DNA from 2 places in the Methylobacterium sp. 13MFTsu3.1M2 genome. Region 1 is predicted to be linked to the other one. Evidence: predicted binding sites of a transcription regulator. Region 1 holds the regulator's gene; the other holds the start of a gene.
What was found. The regulator LexA, encoded in region 1, represses DNA repair genes until DNA is damaged. The targets are predictions, from matches to a motif close to TGTTCNNNNTGTGTTCNG.

Region 1 (3,403 bases):
TCGACGGGCGGCTGCTCGTGCGCCCGGGGGCCGGGCGGATCGGGCGGCTCGTCGGGACCGGCCTGTCGGCGATCACCGGGACCCTGGCCACGACCCTGGTGGCGCAGGTCGCGACGGCCCCCTTCGCCACCTACCACTTCCAGACGGTCCAGCCCTTCGGCCTCGTCGGCAACGCCCTGACCCTGCCGCTCGTCTCCCTGGTGGTGATGCCCGCCGCGGTGATCGGCTGCCTCGCCTATCCCTTCGCCCTCGACCGGCCGGTCTGGTGGCTGATGGGGCAGGCGGTGGCCGGGATGCTGGCGATCTCGGACTGGATCGCCGGGTTCGAGCGGGCGGTCCTGGTGCTGCCGGCCTTCGGCGCCGGGGCGCTGGCCCTGCTGACCGCCGGCCTGCTGCTGGGGACGCTGCCGGCCTCGCGCCTGCGCTGGCTCGCCGTGCCGCCGGTCCTGCTCGGGCTCGTCCTCGCGGCCCGACCCGACCGCTACGACCTCTACGTCGACCGGCAGGGCGCGGGGGCCGCGGTGCGAGGGCCGGACGGGCGGCTCGCGGCCCTCGGCAGCCCTTCGGGCTTCGTCCTCGAGCAGTGGCTGAAGGCGGACGGCGACGGGCGGCGGCCCGCGGCGCTGATCGTCCGGTCGGGCAGCGGGCGCTGCGACCGGCTCGGCTGCACCGCCCGGCTGCCGGACGGGCGGGCGGTCGCCCTGGTCCGGGACCGGCGGGCCTTCCCGGAGGATTGCGCCCGCGCCGCGGTGCTGATCACGGGCCTCGCGGCGCCGCCCACCTGCACGGGGCCGCTGGTGATCGACCGGCGCGTCCTCGCCGCCCGCGGGGCCGTGGCCCTCCGGACCGACGGCGACGGCTTCGCCGCGCGCTACGCCTGGGACGACGGCCGCGCCGTGCCCTGGCGGCCGGCCGCCGGGCGCGGACCGGGACCGCCGCGGCCGGTCACCGCGGAGCCGGGCGACCGCCCCGCGGAGGACGGGGTCGCCGCGACGCCGGAGGCCGACGCCGCGCCGGGCGGAGACCTCGCCCCCGGCGACGCGCCGGCCGAGCCGCTTCAGTAGCGGCGGACGAGGCTCACGAGGCGGCCCTGGATCCGGACTCGGTCGGGCCCGAGCACGCGGGTCTCGTAGGCCGGGTTGGCGGCCTCGAGGGCGATCGACGAGCCGCGGCGGCGCAGGCGCTTGAGCGTCGCCTCCTCGTCGTCGATCAGCGCCACGATGATGTCGCCGGTATTGGCCGTCTCCTGCTTGCGGATGACCACGAGGTCGCCGTCCAAGATGCCCGCCTCGACCATCGAGTCGCCGCGCACCTCGAGGGCGTAGTGCTCGCCGCCGGCCACGAAGTCTGGCGACAGGGTGATGGCGTGGCTCTGGTTCTGGATCGCCGAGACGGGCGTACCGGCCGCGATCCGGCCCATGACCGGGATCGAGATGGCGCGGCCGGACTCGTCGATCATCCGCGTGCTCGCCGGGGCCGGCGGCGGCTTGGACTTACCGCCCTCGACCACGCTCGGCGTGAAGCGGCGCGGCTCGGCGGGGGCCTGAGTCGCCGGAGCGGCCTGAGTCAGGCTCTCGGGGATCCGGATCACCTCGATGGCGCGCGCCCGATTCGGAAGGCGCCGGAGGAAGCCGCGCTCCTCGAGCGCCGTGATCAGCCGGTGGATGCCGGATTTCGACTTGAGATCGAGGGCATCCTTCATCTCGTCGAACGACGGCGGGACACCGCATTCCTGCATCCGGCTCTGGATGAATCGCAGGAGGTCCAGCTGCTTGCGCGTGAGCATCGACGGGGGACTCGCGGCTTGGCGGACCGCCACGTGACGGTCTCCGAAACAAATCACGAACAGGTTAAACGTTCCGCAAGTGTTCCGCAAGAGCGGCACCGCTCGGCTCGGCGCGCCGCGGGCGCGCCCGCGGGAGAAGGTCGAGAAACGCATTGACGGCGCAAGCGGAGCCGTTTCAATGCATCGCGGCGCCCCGCCGGGAAGGCGGCGGATCCGGGGTGCGGGCTGGGACCCTCTTGGAATGACGAGGATGCGACGACCCGCAGCTCTGCTGCCCCTCGGCCTCGCCGCCCTCGGCCTCGCCGGCTGCACCACCGGATTCTCCTACATCTCGCGGAACTACGTGGCGCTCACTCCCCAGGTCGTCACGATCGGCTGCAAGGAGCCCTACGAGGTCTACGACAACCGGCAGCTGCGCCGGATGCTGATCGTGTCCAACGCCCTGCGCGAGTATACCGGCTGCAACCTGAGCGAGGTCCGGATCGATCCGGAGCCGGGCGCCACCCGGGTGAAGCGCTTCCGCACCGCCGCCCGGGCCTATCTCGACGAGACCGTGCGCGAGGATTGCCGGATCACCGGCGAGACCGTGTTCGATCCGCTGAAGACCGAGTTCGCCTACGCCTGCGACGCGCCGATCGAGAAGCGCGGCACCGTGGTCCCCCGCCTGCCGGGCCGCAATCCGGGCCTCGGCGTGCGCTGACCGGCCGGCGGCGCGTCCTCAGGCGCCCGGCTTCGGGAAGGTCCGCTCCGCGGCGTCGCCGGCGGCGGCCAGCAGGGCGCGGGCGAAGGCCCGGGCCTCCGTCCGGTCGAGCACGATCGCGGCGGTGACCGGCGCACCGCCGAGGTCGGCGAGGGCGAGTTCCAGGCGCACCCCGTCGGGCACGGCGCTCGCCTGAAGGCTCCAGCCGGAGCCCCGGTCCGTGCTCTCCGCCATCGTGTTCCTCCCGCATGCCCGGCACGGCGCCGCGCGCCCACCGGAACGGCCAGGCCCGGGACCGCTCCCGGAGCCGCGCTCCGATCTTCCCTGCCTCGCCTGTCCGCGTTCCTCAAGGCCACAGGCCGCGCAGGGGTGGAGATGCGCGCCGTCGCGGATGCCGGCGGCCGCATCGCGGCGATACGGGGCGGCACGGGGCTGCGCCCGCGCCGCGGCGCGGGCGAGGGCAGGGGCGGCCGGGATGGGGCCGGCCTCGGGGCGATTGACGCGAGGCCGCCGATGATGTCTCCCGCGGGCTCCGATCAGGTGGAGTTCGAACATGCAAGAGATCTGGTTCCGCACGGGCGAGGCCACGGTGCTGGCGGCCGAGGGCCAGTACACCGACGCCATGCCGGAGGTGCTGATCGGCTCGGTGCGCGGCCCGGTCGGTCAGGCCTTCGCGTCGATGATGGGGCAGGTCCAGGGCCACACGCGGATGTTCGTGGTGCGCGACCTCAACCAGCTCGTGCGCCCGGCCACGATGATGACCACCAAGGTCACGATCCACACGGCCGAGTATGCCGAGCTCCTCGGCGGCGTGGTCCAGGCCGCCACCGGCGACGCGATCGTGGACTGCATCATCGAGGGCATCCTGCCGAAGGACGGGCTCGACGAGCTGTGCATGATCATCATGATCTGGCTCG
Region 2 (3,403 bases), on a different contig from region 1:
AGGCCGGCGATGTCGAGGCCGGTGGCGCGGATCTGGGCCTCGAACCGGCCGCGCTCGGCGCCCTCGGCGGCGGTGTAGCGGGCGTTCCCGGTGATCCGCGCCGGCCCGAGGCCGAGGCGCATGTTGCGCAGGGACAGGCCGGTCCCGGCGGCCGACAGGTCGGCGGCGGCCTCGATCTTCCGCCCGTCGAGCAGCGCGACGAGTGGCCCCTCGGCGCCGAGGCGGCGCAGGTAGCGGCCGAGCGCCTCCGAGTCGGGGGCGGCGAGCGCCACCGGGCCGGAGAAGCGCAGCGGCGCTGTCTCGACCTGCCCGCTCGCCGTGACGGTGGACTCGGCCGGGCCGGTCACCGCGAAGCGGCGCAGCAGCAGGCCGCCGGCCCGCTCCAGGGTGCCGGTGAGGGCGAGGTTCGACCATTCCTCGCCGCCCAGCACGGCGCTGCCCACCGTGAGGTCGAGGTCGAGCATCGCCGGCAGGCTGCCCGTCGAGCGCGGCAGGCCGCGGGCGATCAGGCTCTGCCCCTCCGCCGAGGCCAGGAAGGCGTCGAGGTCGAGGCGGCGGGCGTCCAGGGTCAGGCCGGCGCGCCACTGGCGCAGGTCGAGCCGTCCGGTGCCGCCGAGCCGCAGGGACCGGCCGCCGGGGTCGATGGCGAGGTCGACGGCCTCGAAGCGCACCTGCGTGCCCCGGGCCTTGAAGGTGCCGGCCAGCGAGAACGGCAGGTAGGCGCCGGCCGCCTGGGTCGGCGGCCCGACGACGAGGCGGGCGGAGCCCTCGGCCTCGACCTGGGCGCCGCCGGATTCGGCGGGGACGAGGCCGAACCGCGCGTCCGCCTCGAAGCGCGGCGTCGCGTCGCCGCCGCCGGAGATCTTGGCGGCGAGGCGCCCGTCCGGTCCCGGCGTGCCGCTGACCGCCCGGAACGGGACGCCGCCGCTCGTCCCCTCGATCCGCCAGGGCCCGACCAGGGCCGGCGCCTGCAGGCGCAGATCCTGGACGTAGAGCTGGTCGGTCCGCCCGGTGGCGGGGACCTGCGTGGTGACGAGGAACTGCTGGATGTGCAGGTTCTCGATAGCGAGGTCGCGGTCGCGCAGGGCCCCGCCGAAATCGGGCGGCAGCTTCAGCGTGTCCGGGCCGGCGACCGGGAGCTTGATCTCGGCCCGGCCGATCCGGGTCTCGGTGAAGCGGAACTCGCCCTTGAGGAGCGGCGCCAGGGCGATCTCGGCCTTGACGAACCGGGCATCGAGGCTGGGGCGGTCCGGATCGGCGCCGAGATGGAGGCGGTCGACGCGCAGCCGCGGCGACGGCAGCAGGCGGACCTCGATCCGGCCGTCGGTCCGGACCGGAACGCCCAGGGATCGGGCGAGCGCCCGCTCGACGAGCCCGCGATGGGCCTGCCAGTCGACGAAGGGCGGGACCGCGAGCGCCGCCACGAGAACCAGGATGACGGCGCACGCCAGCGCGGTCAGAAGATCACGCAATGGTCCCGTTCCGCACCATCTCTGCGCGAGGCCGCGACCTCACCGGGCCGCCGTGCCCCGCGTGCCCCCGCGAGTCAGTCGCCACGGCCATAGCACGATAAGCCGCCGGGGGCGCCAGCGGCGATGCCACGGTCCCGAGCGGCGGTCGGGGCACGCGCGAGGTTCCTCGGGCATCCCGGGCCCGCGGCCTCCGGATCTCGCGATCGGCCGCGGAGCGCGACGAGCCCGAAGGGCGCGGATCACCCCGGCGCGGACAGCCGCGCTTCATGGCTCCGCGCCCCCACCGCGGCGCGAACGGCCTCGACGCCGTTCGCGATTTGGTCCAGGGAAGCGGGATGCAGAACCGCCCGCATCCGCAACCCGCCGGGGACGGCGCGCCCGCCACGTCCATCGCTGCCCGCGCCATGGGCGCCCTCCGGCGCGACGCGGCCGCCTACCTCGAGGGCCTCAACCCCGAGCAGCGCCGCGCCGTCGAGACCACGGAGGGCCCGGTCCTGGTGCTGGCCGGGGCCGGCACCGGCAAGACCCGGGTGCTGACCACCCGCATCGCCCACCTGATCGCCACCAACCGGGCCCGCCCCTTCGACATCCTGGCGGTGACCTTCACCAACAAGGCCGCCCGGGAGATGAAGCACCGGATCGGCGCGCTGATCGGGCCGGCCGGCGAGGGCATGCCGTGGCTGGGCACCTTCCACGCCATCGGCACCAAGATCCTGCGCCGCCACGCCGAGCTGGTCGGGCTGAAATCCGACTTCACCATCCTCGGCACCGACGACCAGCTCCGGCTGATGAAGCAGGTCATCGCCGACCAGAACGTCGACGAGAAGCGCTGGCCGGCCCGCGCCCTGTCCCACGCCATCGACGGCTGGAAGAACCGCGGCCTCGGCCCCGAGCAGGTGCCCCCGGGCGAGGCCTCGGCCTTCGCGTTCGGCAAGGGCGGCGCCCTCTACACCGCCTACCAGGCCCGGCTGGCGACGCTGAACGCCGTCGATTTCGGCGATCTCCTGCTGCTCTGCCTCAAGCTCTGGCGGGAGAACCCCGACGTCCTGGCCAATTACCAGGACAGGTTCCGCTACATCCTGGTCGACGAGTACCAGGACACCAACGTCGCTCAGTACCTGTGGCTGCGCCTCCTGGCGCAATCCCGCAAGAACATCGCCTGCGTCGGCGACGACGACCAGTCGATCTACGGCTGGCGCGGGGCCGAGGTCGACAACATCCTGCGCTTCGAGCACGACTTCCCGGGCGCGGTGGTGGTGCGCCTGGAGCGCAACTACCGCTCCACGGGCCACATCCTTGCCGCCGCCTCCGGGCTGATCGCCAGGAACGAGAGCCGCCTCGGCAAGACCCTGCGCACCGACGACGAGCCGGGCGAGCGCGTCACCGTGACGGGCGCGTGGGATTCGGAAGAGGAGGCGCGGATGCTCGCCGAGTCGATCGAGTCCCTCCAGTCCAAGCAGCATCCCCTCTCGGAGATCGCCGTGCTGGTGCGGATCTCGGCGCAGATGCGCGAGATCGAGGACCGGTTCGTCCAGCTCGGGCTGCCCTACCGGGTCATCGGCGGCCCGCGCTTCTACGAGCGCGCCGAGATCCGCGACGCGCTGGCCTACCTGCGCGCCACCGTGAACGTCAGCGACGACCTCGCCTTCGAGCGGGTCGTGAACACGCCCAAGCGCGGCCTGGGCGACGCCACTCTGCAGCAGCTCCACACCTACGGCCGCGCCAACCGGCTGCCTCTGCGCATCGCCGCCGCGCGCCTGTGCGAGACCGACGAGCTGAAGCCCCGGGTCCGCTCGACCCTGCGGGCGCTGACCGAGAGTTTCTCGCGATGGGCGCGGCTCGCGGAGACGCAGCCGCACAGCGAGGTCGCGCAGACCATCCTGGAGGAATCCGGCTACACCGAGATGTGGCAGAAGGACCGCTCCGCCGAC

Region 2: the regulator LexA is predicted to act here: its motif matches at 1,780-1,797, upstream of BM314_RS08645 (ATP-dependent helicase).

The regions. Positions count from the first base shown of each region.
Region 1 covers NZ_FOMM01000005.1:84,498-87,900, reverse strand. The annotation lists gene BM314_RS05070 (ComEC/Rec2 family competence protein) at 1-1,064, shown strand, start outside; gene lexA (transcriptional repressor LexA) at 1,058-1,786, opposite strand; gene BM314_RS05060 (hypothetical protein) at 2,037-2,486, shown strand; gene BM314_RS05055 (hypothetical protein) at 2,505-2,720, opposite strand; gene fae (formaldehyde-activating enzyme) at 3,040-3,403, shown strand, end outside.
Region 2 covers NZ_FOMM01000008.1:77,555-80,957, forward strand. The annotation lists gene BM314_RS08640 (AsmA family protein) at 1-1,472, opposite strand, end outside; gene BM314_RS08645 (ATP-dependent helicase) at 1,808-3,403, shown strand, end outside.